Regions from separate parts of the Nocardioides sp. QY071 genome, predicted to be linked through region 1. Evidence: predicted binding sites of a transcription regulator. Region 1 holds the regulator's gene; the other holds the start of a gene.
The links. The regulator LexA, encoded in region 1, represses DNA repair genes until DNA is damaged. The targets are predictions, from matches to a motif close to TCGAACANNTGTTCGA.
Positions count from the first base shown of each region.

Region 2: the regulator LexA is predicted to act here: its motif matches at 2,623-2,638, upstream of QI633_RS17015 (HNH endonuclease signature motif containing protein).

Region 1 is NZ_CP124681.1:4,452,324-4,457,556, reverse strand. Features, by position in the region: gene QI633_RS21490 (ATP-dependent DNA helicase) at 1-352, shown strand, start outside; gene QI633_RS21485 (MXAN_6640 family putative metalloprotease) at 382-1,947, opposite strand; gene lexA (transcriptional repressor LexA) at 2,015-2,764, opposite strand; gene QI633_RS21475 (LysM peptidoglycan-binding domain-containing protein) at 3,033-3,434, shown strand; gene QI633_RS21470 (hypothetical protein) at 3,562-3,894, opposite strand; gene nrdR (transcriptional regulator NrdR) at 4,282-4,773, shown strand; gene QI633_RS21460 (vitamin B12-dependent ribonucleotide reductase) at 4,938-5,233, shown strand, end outside.
Region 2 is NZ_CP124681.1:3,512,848-3,518,080, reverse strand. Features, by position in the region: gene QI633_RS17025 (hypothetical protein) at 1-1,797, shown strand, start outside; gene QI633_RS17020 (A24 family peptidase) at 1,803-2,588, shown strand; gene QI633_RS17015 (HNH endonuclease signature motif containing protein) at 2,817-4,058, shown strand; gene QI633_RS17010 (DUF6458 family protein) at 4,070-4,282, opposite strand; gene QI633_RS17005 (hypothetical protein) at 4,320-4,529, opposite strand; gene cls (cardiolipin synthase) at 4,674-5,233, opposite strand, start outside.

The DNA.
Region 1 (5,233 bases):
GTGGCAGGGCCTCGACGTCCCCGGCGACACCTGCCAGCTGGTGATCATCGACCGGATCCCGTTCCCGCGGCCCGACGACCCGCTGATGAGCGCGCGGCAGAAGGCCGCCGACCAGGCGGGCGGCAACGGCTTCATGCAGGTCGCCGCGACCCACGCCGCGCTGCTGCTCGCGCAGGGCGCCGGGCGCCTGATCCGCACGACGAGCGACCGTGGCGTGGTCGCCGTACTCGATCCGCGGCTGGCGACCGCCCGCTACGGCTCGTTCCTCAAGGCCAGCCTGCCCCCGATGTGGCCCACGAACGACCCGAAGGTCGTGCGCCAGGCCCTGGGCCGCCTCAGCGGCCGGGCCTGACCCACGACCTTCGTGGTGTCAGCGGGGCGTCAGCGCGCGGTGGCGCTGACCTTCGCCGTCGCGTCCTTCTTGCCGGCGTTGGCGAAGGTGATCTCGATCCACTGCACCTTCTTGCCGAACTCGTAGCGCTTGGTCTTGTCGCCCTTGCGGTTGATCTTGACCATCTTGGTGAGCGGCGCCTGGCCCTTCTTCTTGATCGTGACCAGGACGTAGCCGCCCTTCTTGCGCTTGGGGCCGTCCACGTGGACGCGCAGGTGGGCCTTGCCACGGAACTTCGACTTGAAGCGGATGGTCCGCGAGGCGAGGTGCCGCAGCTCGACCGAGTCGGAGACCGAGCGCCGCGAGCCGGACAGCTTCACGCCGCGCCACAGCCTGGCCCGCGGGTAGGCCCCACCCTCGGCGTAGTTCAGCGCCGGGCGGCGGTTGGCCGCCGCGAACCAGCCGAACTGGGTGCGCAGGTCGGTGCCGCGCGCCGCTAGTGCGGCGTTGATCGCCTGCCGCGAGTTGGCCGGGCCGGCCGCCAGGTCCCAGATGTCGCGCACGATGGTCGGCATGCCGCCGGGGCCGTTGACGGCCGGGAAGTGCTCGCTGAGGTACTTGAAGAAGATCCACGCGCCGTAGGGAGCCAGGCCCTTGCGGTGGTCCAGCGGCTGCGCCGGCTGACCCAGGGGACCGCCCTTGAGGTACTGCAGGTTGTCGTTGATCGCCGGGTAGACCTCGTCCTCGGCCCAGGTCGCGGTCGCCTCGAGCAGCCAGGTGTCCTCGTTGACGTCATAGGCGAACTGGACGGCGTGGAAGTACTCGTGCGCCGCGGTCACCTGCAGGTTGCCGAGGGGGCCGGGCACCGGGCCGAACTCGGCGTAGTCGTTGTCGAGGACGCAGTACGCGGCCGCCGTCACGTGGCCCCCGACCCGCTGGTCGGTCGTGCAGTAGCCGTAGAGGCCGCGCTTGCCGAGGTCGGCGAGGTAGACGTCGAACTCGTTGCCGTCGCTGACCGGCGTGCGGTAGCCCGAGGCGACGTAGCGGCTCGCGACGTTCTTCATCACGTTGAGCACGGCCGCGGGGTAGTTGGGCGCGGGGGCGTCCGAGCCCGTGCTCGGCGAGTAGGCGCCCTGGACGTAGTGGACGCAGATGCCGCTGCCGCAGGTCGGCGCCGCCTCGGGCGCGGTGTAGCAGGGCAGCCCCGAGCCGTTGGTGCACTCGATGCCGCCGGAGCCCGGCGGCGGCCGGTAGCCGGTGCCGGGGCGGGCGAGCAGCCGCGCGGCGTCGTCCTGCAGGCTCGTCGGCAGGTCGTCGCGGGTGAGCGCGAGGTCGCGCAGCGCCATGGTCAGGTCGGCGCCGGTCGTGGCGTCGGTCGGCGCGGCGTTCGGGGCGGCCTCGACGATGTCCTGCACCGTCTCGAGCGCCTGCTCCGCGGTCGCTTGGGCGACGTCGTCGTCGATGTCGACCGGGACGGCGGCGCCCGGCGCAGCCGGATCAGCGGCCGGATCGGTGTCGTCCGCCCGTGCGGTGCCGCCGAGGACGGACACGGTGAGCAGGGCTGCGAGCAGCGCGGACAGCAGCCCGAGGAAGGGGAAGTGGCTGCGACGAGACATCAGGACCGGCCTTCGGAGATGGCGACAGGACATGCAGACCCTATGTCACCGCCCGGTCAGGCAAACCTCACACCCGCCGGAGAACCGCCGTCACCTTGCCGAGGATGGTCGCGTTGGTGCCGTCGATGGGCTCGAACGCGGGGTTGTGGGGGAGCAGCCAGACCTGGCCGCCCTTGCGCTGGAACGTCTTGACCGTGGCCTCGCCGTCGATCATGGCCGCCACGATCTCGCCGTTCTCAGCGGTGGGCTGCTGGCGGATCACGACGTAGTCGCCGTCGCAGATCGCGGCCTCGATCATCGACTCGCCGCTGACCTCGAGCAGGAACAGCTGTCCGTCGCCGACGAGCTGACGAGGCAGCGGGAAGACGTCCTCGACCCGCTCCTCGGCGAGGATCGGGCCACCGGCCGCGATCCGGCCCACGACCGGGACGTTGGCCGGCACCGGCGCGGCGTCGCCGATCCCGGTCTCGTCGTACGTCGTCTCCTCGGCGGTGCCCATCGCGCGTCGCGCCGCCATCACCTCGGGCAGGAACACCTCGAGGGCGCGGGGCCGGTTGGGGTCGCGCTTCAGGAAGCCCTTCTCCTCCAGGGTGCGCAGCTGGTGGGCGACGCTGGAGGTGCTGGTGAGGCCGACCGCCTGGCCGATCTCGCGCATGCTCGGCGGGTAGCCGCGCTTCTCGATGCTGTCCTTGATGTGGGCCAGGACCCGCTGCTGGCGCGGGGTCAGCCCGGTCGCGTCGGCCGGTCCGTCGGGCAGCTCAGTGACGCTGCTCGCCTTGCCGTCGCCCTTGCGCTGGGTGCCCTTGCGCTCAGCCATGGTCGCCCTCCAGATCAGATCGCGTGGTGTGGTCCGGATCGACCGGGCCCGTGTGACGACGCTAACCGAATCCGGCCCCCGGTTTCAAACATCTGTTCGAACCGCGTGTCGCGACACGCCGGTCGAACGAACTTTCGAACGGTGCTGGAAATCTTCGAACACCTGATCTAATCTCGTACACATGTTCGATCGAACGCCTGATCGAACACCTTCCGTCGGACCCCCTCGATACAACTGGGGCCGTCCACTTCCCCCGGAGGTCAATCCCATGAGCACCATCACCCTTGCGCCGCGTGTCGCCCCGGCTCGCGCCACCACGCGTCCCGCCACCCGCCCCGCCACCCGTCCGGCCACCCGTCCGGCCGCCCGCGGCCAGGTCCGGCTGACCCGACGCGGCCGCGCGGTCGTCTTCCTGCTTGCCCTGACCGCCGTCGTCCTCGCGGCGATCTGGCTGGCCGCCGGCTCGGCCGCAACCCGCCAGGACGGCGGCGCGCCGCAGGTCCAGCTCGTGACCGTCGGCCCCGGCGACACCCTGTGGGACATCGCCAGCGACGCCGCCGCGACCTCGGGCGACGACGTGCGCGACATGATGGAGACCATCCAGCAGCTCAACACGCTCGACGGCAGCATGGTCTACGTCGGCCAGGAGCTGCGCGTGCCGACGCACTAGTCGCACCACCAGACTTCTTCGCTGCCTCGACCCCAGCGGAGATGGGGCCTGTATTGGCCTGGGGAATGAGAAGGGCGGGATCCGACCGAACCGGATCCCGCCCTTCGCGCGTGCGTGAGTCGCGCGCTCAGCGAGCCGCGCGCTTGCCGCCCTTGGGCGTGGCGGGGTCGCGCTTGGGGCGCGGCTCGTGGTGGTGCGAGCTCATGCCGAGGGCGCGCGAGAGGCGGATGGCCAGCATGAAGGTGAGGAACAGGCAGAGCATGGCGCCCAGCGAGGCCACGGCCATGAACGCCCACGCGCTCGCCTTGCCGTCGTGGCGCGCGGTCGCGCCGAAGTCGATGGCGGCGACCACGAGGTACCCCCAGGCCACGATCGAGACGGTGCCGCCGGCGGCGATCAGCAACAGGGCGGGACGGAACTTCGCCTTCGCCCGATCGCCAGCCCGCTTGCCACCCGTCACGGCGGTCATTGTTGCTGATGGGTGGGTGGAATGCTCAGCCAACGCGCCCTCCACCGCTTCCGGGAGGTCCCGGCGGGCCGTCGGGCGGCCGCGAAACGCCGGTCCGGAAGTCCTCGTCCGGAGGCCTTTGTGGGCGGTGACCTGCGCAAACGTCGTCCGGGTCGACCCGCTCGCGAACTCGCGGCGACCCGCGCTTGCATCGCTGGTGGCCGAGGCGTACGGTTACCACTACATCTAGTAGTTACAACGATGTAGTTCTCCACATCTAGTCCACAGGGCGACCCATCGTCACCCACAGGACCGGAGCGGAAACGCACAGTTCGCCCCACCTTTTTCCACAGGCGGGGGAGTTGTCCACAGCTCGTAGCCTCGGGAGGAGGGGGACCCATGCACTGTCCGTATTGCAAGCACCACGACACCAAGGTCCTCGACTCCCGCGTCTCCGACGACGGCTGCTCGATCCGGCGCCGCCGGGTCTGCCAGTCGCCGAGCTGTGAGAAGCGGTTCACGACCGTCGAGGCCATGCAGCTGACCGTGCTCAAGCGCTCCGGCGCGACCGAGCCGTTCACCCGCCAGAAGGCCGTCGCCGGCGTCCGCAAGGCCTGCAAGGGTCGCCCGGTGGACGAGGACGACCTGGCCCGGCTGGGCCAGGAGGTCGAGGACCAGCTCCGGCTGGCCGGCAGTCCGGAGATCGCGGCCCACGAGGTGGGCCTGGCGATCCTCCCGCCGCTGCGTCGTCTCGACGAGGTCGCCTATCTCCGCTTCGCCTCCGTCTACCGCGGCTTCGACTCGGCCGCCGACTTCGAGAACGAGATCTCCCTGATGCGGGCCGAGCGCCAGCTGCAGTCCGAGGGAGCCCGGCCCGTCGCGACGGGCTGACCACAGACGCCCGGCAGGTAGTGGGGAAGCTGCCTGCCGGGCCACCCCCTCCCCTTTCCCGTTCGCACGTCCCGTTGTCCGCAGGAGCCCGCCGCTCCTGCCGCATTGCCGACGCCCCCGCTTGACACCCGCACCGCACGCCGACAGAGGAGACCAGGAGAGCCATGACCGAGACGGCCCGCAGCCAGACGCCCAGTGAGACGGCCCGCTACGCCAAGAACGGACTCAAGATCCAGCGGATCTTCAGCACCGAGGGCGTGCACCCGTACGACGAGATCACCTGGGAGCGGCGCGACGTCGTCCAGACCAACTGGAAGACCGGCGAGACCGTCTTCGAGCAGCTCGGGGTCGAGTTCCCCGACTTCTGGTCGCTCAACGCCTCCACGATCGTCACCACCAAGTACTTCCGCGGCGCCGTCGGCACGCCCGAGCGGGAGCGCGGCCTCAAGCAGCTCATCGA
Region 2 (5,233 bases), 940 kb from region 1:
GTCGTGGGCGGCTGGCCGCCCAGTTGTGGTGCCTATTCAGCGGCGGCTGCCGCGCCGGGCGGGTCTTGCACGCTGCCGAACCCGCCCGGGATCGACAATCCCGCGACCCCTAGAACGTCGAGCTGTGTCAGTCCGATCGACAACCCGAACGCGGTCGGCGTGCAGTTCGTCTTCGGCGGTGACAGCCGGCTCTACCTGCAGAAGACGGCGATGTTCGAGATCTGCGGCAGCTACCACAGCAACCGGCCGCCCATCGACCTGTACGGACTCGACACCGGGTCGACCCCGACTGCGAAGAGCGAGACCGTCGACATCAGCAACGGCGGAAGCGTGGTCGACGCGGGTGGGTTCACGGGTGCCACGGTGGCGAACCTGAAGGCCGGTGGGAGCGGGGCGACATGGACCACCGGCGGCACCGCCGGAACCAGTTGCTGTGCCACCCCACTCGACGTCGGCAACGGCCCGAACTCGGTCCAGACCTCCGGATCGGGATCGTGGGGGACCACCGCCACGGCAGCCAACATCAGCACCGGGGGCAGCGGCGCAACGTGGACCTCCGCCAACAACCAGGGCGGTCAGCAGGGGACGCTCACCGCGACCGGTTTCGTGCCGACCACGGCGGTCCCGGCGGGAACCGCCTTGAACAACCTGCAGGTCAAGGTGCGGCACAAGGAGCCGACCCTCTCCAACAACGTCACCGTCACCCTGACGCTGGGCGCCAACGCTTGGTCGAAGACCTGGACGCTGACCCGGTCGACGGTGTTCACGACCGACACCCTCAGCCTCACTCCCGCCGAGCTGGCCTCGCTCAAGGCCTACGTGCTGAGCAACGGGTACACCGGGGCCAAGATCGCCTGGACGGGAACCCCGAACGACAAGAACCAGGTCTTCGGGGTCGGGCCGATCCAAGTTCTCCTCGACACCGGCATCCCGCCGACGGGTGGCACTACCCAGGAGTCGTCGACACTGAGGATCAACGGCTTCTCGCCGACGGCATCCGTGCCGTCCGGTGCGATCCTGACCGGGGCGACCGTCCACGTCACCCACAAGGAGCCGGACACGACTGCCAACTCGACCGGTTCGCTGACGCTGAATGTCGGGAGCTGGTCCTCCAGTCTCGCTGTCGTCGGACCGAGTGGCGCGGCGCAGACGCCGAGCACGTCGTCGCAGACTGCGAACATTCCCATCCCCGCTGCTCAGCTCAACGCCCTGCAGAAGGCCGTCCACGCCGGTGGGTACACCGGCATGACCGCCGCCTACACGGCGACCGCCAAGGGCTCGGCCGTCACCACGACAGTCGGGCCGATCACGCTCGACCTGACCTATTGGGTGCCGGTGCTGCGCGCCCAGAGCGGCTGCGTCACCACGCCCATCGCCAGCGGTGGCTGCTCGTTCCTGTCGACCGATCCCGACCACGGCAACAACAAGGTCTGGATGTACCTCCAGGGGACGACATATGCCCCCAAGGCGGACATCAACCTGACCCTCAGCAACTTCGGCGCTCAGGTGATGAGGTTCGGCCTGATCGCCCGCCAGGTCGAGTTCGACATCAACAACGGCAACCCGCGCTACACCGGACCGGTCTTCGAGATCCCGGACAACACCTACGTCCTCGGGTTCCAGAACAACGTCGTCGAGCTCATCGTCCGGGTGTGCATGGGCGAGACCACCGTGACTGCGGCGTGCAAGGCAAGCAATCCGGTGCTGCGGTCGCGGGTCCAGATCTGGGACGAGTCAGGGCAACCCGTCATCGCCGACCGCGAGATGAGGATCCTGAGCTGGAGTCGGAGCAGCTGACCACCTTGGACACGGTCGCCGTCGTCACCGTCGCCGGCCTCCTCGGGCTGGCGATCGGGTCCTTCCTCAACGTCGTGGCCCACCGGGTGCCGGCGGGGGAGTCGGTGGTGAGCCCGCCGTCGGCGTGCCCGCGGTGCGGGCACCAGATCCGGAACCGGCACAACGTCCCGGTGCTGGGCTGGGTCGTGCTGAGGGGGCGGTGCTTCGACTGCGGGGAGCCGATCAGTGCGCGGTACCCGCTGGTGGAGGCCGGAACGGGGCTGGTGTTCGCGCTGGTGGCGTTGAGGTTCGGCACCGACGGGGACGGGCTGCGGCTGCTGCCGGCGTACCTGACGTTCGCGGCGGTGGCGATCGTGCTGGCGCTGATCGACCTCGACGTGCACCGGCTGCCGGACGCGATCGTGCTGCCGTCGTACCCGGTGCTGGCAGTGCTGCTGGTGATCGGCGGGGACGGGCACGCGCTGCTGCGGGCGCTCGAGGGTGGCGCGATCCTCGGGGCGTTCTTCTTCGTGGTCTGGTACGTCGCACCCGGCGGGATGGGGTTCGGGGACGTGAAGCTGTCCGGGCTGGTGGGTGCGATGACGGCGTACCTGACGTGGGGCACCTTCCTGGTGGGTGCGTTCCTCGGGTTCCTGCTCGGGGCGGTGGCCGGGGTGCTGCTCATGGCGGGTGGTAGAGCAGGCCGCAAGACGGCGGTGCCCTTCGGGCCGTTCATGGTGCTCGGGGCGTGGAGCGCCATCCTCGGAGCGGGGAACCTGGGGGACAGCTACCTGCGCTCGATCGGGTTCTGAACGACCCGCGGGGCGAGCCTGTTCGAACAAGGGGTAGAACATGTGTTCGAACAGGTGTAGGGTGGCCGCAGGCCGTACGGCGGGATGCTCCTAGTGGTCCCGGGGACCTGAGGCCCAGCGTTGCAGGACAGGGCGCGCACCCACCAGGTGCGTCACGACCGCTGAGCCGCGGAGGCTCCTCCTGGAAGGCGAGACCGAGTTGTCGCGCCCTCAGGAAGGAAGCCCCGGATGTCCACCGCCCTCCTCGCCCGGCCGCACCCGATCGCGGGCTGTGCGGACGCGCTTCGTGCGGTGTTGCAGGACGTCGCGGACGTGCAGCCGGTGTTCATGTCGGTCGCGGAGAAGGAGGTCGCGCTGGTCGAGCTCACGCGGGCGGAGGCGCAGCTTGCCGAGCTGAAGGCGCGTGTGCTGGCGGTGTCCGACGATGTCGCGGTCGAGCATGGTGCGCGGGACGTGGCGTGGCTGGCGCATGCGACGCAGGCCGATCCTCGTGCTGCGCGGGCGGAGCTGCATCTCGCGATGGCGTTGGAGCGGCGCGCGGTGGTGGCGGGAGGGATGCGGTCCGGGGCGGTGTCGTCGGTCCAGGCGCGGGTGATCGTGGAGGCGGTCGAGGGGCTGCCGGCCGAGCTCGGGGCGGGGCTGGCTGCTCAGGCCGAGCAGACGCTGGTCGGCTACGCCGCCCAGCACCCGCCCCGGGAGCTGAAGCGGCTGGGGCGCCGGATCTTGGAGGTCGTGGCGCCGGAGGTCGCGCAGGCCGAGGAGGGGCGGCGGCTGGAGGAGGAGGGGCGGGCGCGGGAGAAGGCGTCGTTGCGGTTCCGCGACCTGGGGGAGGGGCGGACCCGGATCACGGGTGTGTTGCCGACCTCGGTGGCGGAGCGGTGGAAGCACTACCTGCAGGCCTTCACCTCGCCGCGACAGCGCGGGGGCGACGCGGTCCGCGGCGAACGAGTGCCGCAGCATCGGGCGTACGCGGAGGCGTTCGCGGCGTTGCTGGAGCTGCTTGATCCCGCGCGGCTGCCGGAGCACGGTGGGGATGCGACCACGGTGATCGTGACGATCGGAGTTGCCCAGCTGTGCAGTGATCTGGGGGCCGCAGGAGTGATCGCGGGGGACGGGGAGGAGGCGATCTCGGGGACCGAGGCGCGGCGGCTGGCGTGCCAGGCGCAGATCATCCCGGCCGTGCTGGGCGGGAAGGGGGAGGTGCTCGACCTCGGACGGCGGATGAGGTTGTTCTCGAAGGCGCAGCGGCGTGCGTTGCGTCTGCGGGACAGGCGGTGTCGGGCGGAGGGGTGCACGATCCCGGCAGCCTGGACCGAGGCGCATCACTGGAAGCCGTGGTCAGCAGGCGGGCCCACCGACCTGGCGAACGCCGTCAGCCTGTGCTCGCACCACCACCATCGCATCCACGACCGCACCTACCGTCCCGAGTTGCTGACCAACGGGGACGTCCGGTTCTCGCGGCGGACGTAGCCGTGGGTCGATCAGGCCCGGTCGTCGTAGTGGTGCACCACGCGGTCGCGGTCGCGGCGCCACGGCGGCGCGACGACCAGGGACAGCACGATCGCCAGGGCGCCGGCGACGATCAGGATCGTGCCGAGCGCGTCGTCGTTCACGTAGCTGATGTCGACGGTGATCACGTCGAGCGCGAGCACGAGGCCCGCGACGAGCAGGACGATGCCGAGTCCGATGTACATGGACCAGCAGTGCCCGGAAACGGCCGGGGCAGACCTCTCAGCGGTCGGTGAAGCAGACCAGGCAGGAGCGCGGGTCGTGCTGCAGGTGGCTCTCGTGCAGCCGCGAGGCCCGCAGGAGCAGGTCGTCCAGGGCGCGCTCGGACGCGGCGATCTCGAGGATCGTCTCCTCGAGCTCGGGGGACAGGCGCGGACCGGGCTCCGCGGTCCGGACGTCCGGCTCGGCATAGGTCGCCTCGAGTGCGCTCATGGTCCCTCCCCAAAATTGATGACCGAGACCCTCATGTCGAGGATCGGCAGTTCGGCCGGGAAGGGCAATGGTTCGAGGGAAGGTCAGGACGGTCGCGTTCCACGGGTGGCCCGATGGGGCCAGCGGACCGGGACCGGGGGTCCCCTACTGCAGGGCGGCGGTCAGCCGGGCCACGTTGTCGACGTACTTCGCGCCGGGGGAGCGCTCCTCCCACGCCTCGAGGGTGAGCTCCTTGGACAGCGCGCGGTAGGTGTCCTCGACGCGGCGCATCTTCGCCACCACGGCGGGGTCCGGCATCATCAGCGACACCTCGTAGTTGAGCGCGAACGAGCGCAGGTCCATGTTGCTCGACCCCACCACGGCGACCTGGTCGTCGATCGTGAAGTGCTTCGAGTGGAGGATGTACGGCGCGGGGTACTGGTAGATCCGCACGCCCGCCTCGAGCAGTGCCTTGTAGTACGACGCCTGCGCGTGCCCCACGAGGAACTGGTCGGACACCTCACTGACGAACAGCTCGACGTCGATGCCGCGCTCGGCAGCGGTCGTGACGGCGTACAGGAGCGACTCGTCGGGGACGAAGTACGGCGAGGTGAGCGAGATCCGCTCCGTGGCCGCGTAGATCAGCGTGGTGAACATGCGCAGGTTGTTCTCCGCGACGATGCCGGGGCCGCTCGGCACCACTTGGCAGGGGACGTCGAAGACCT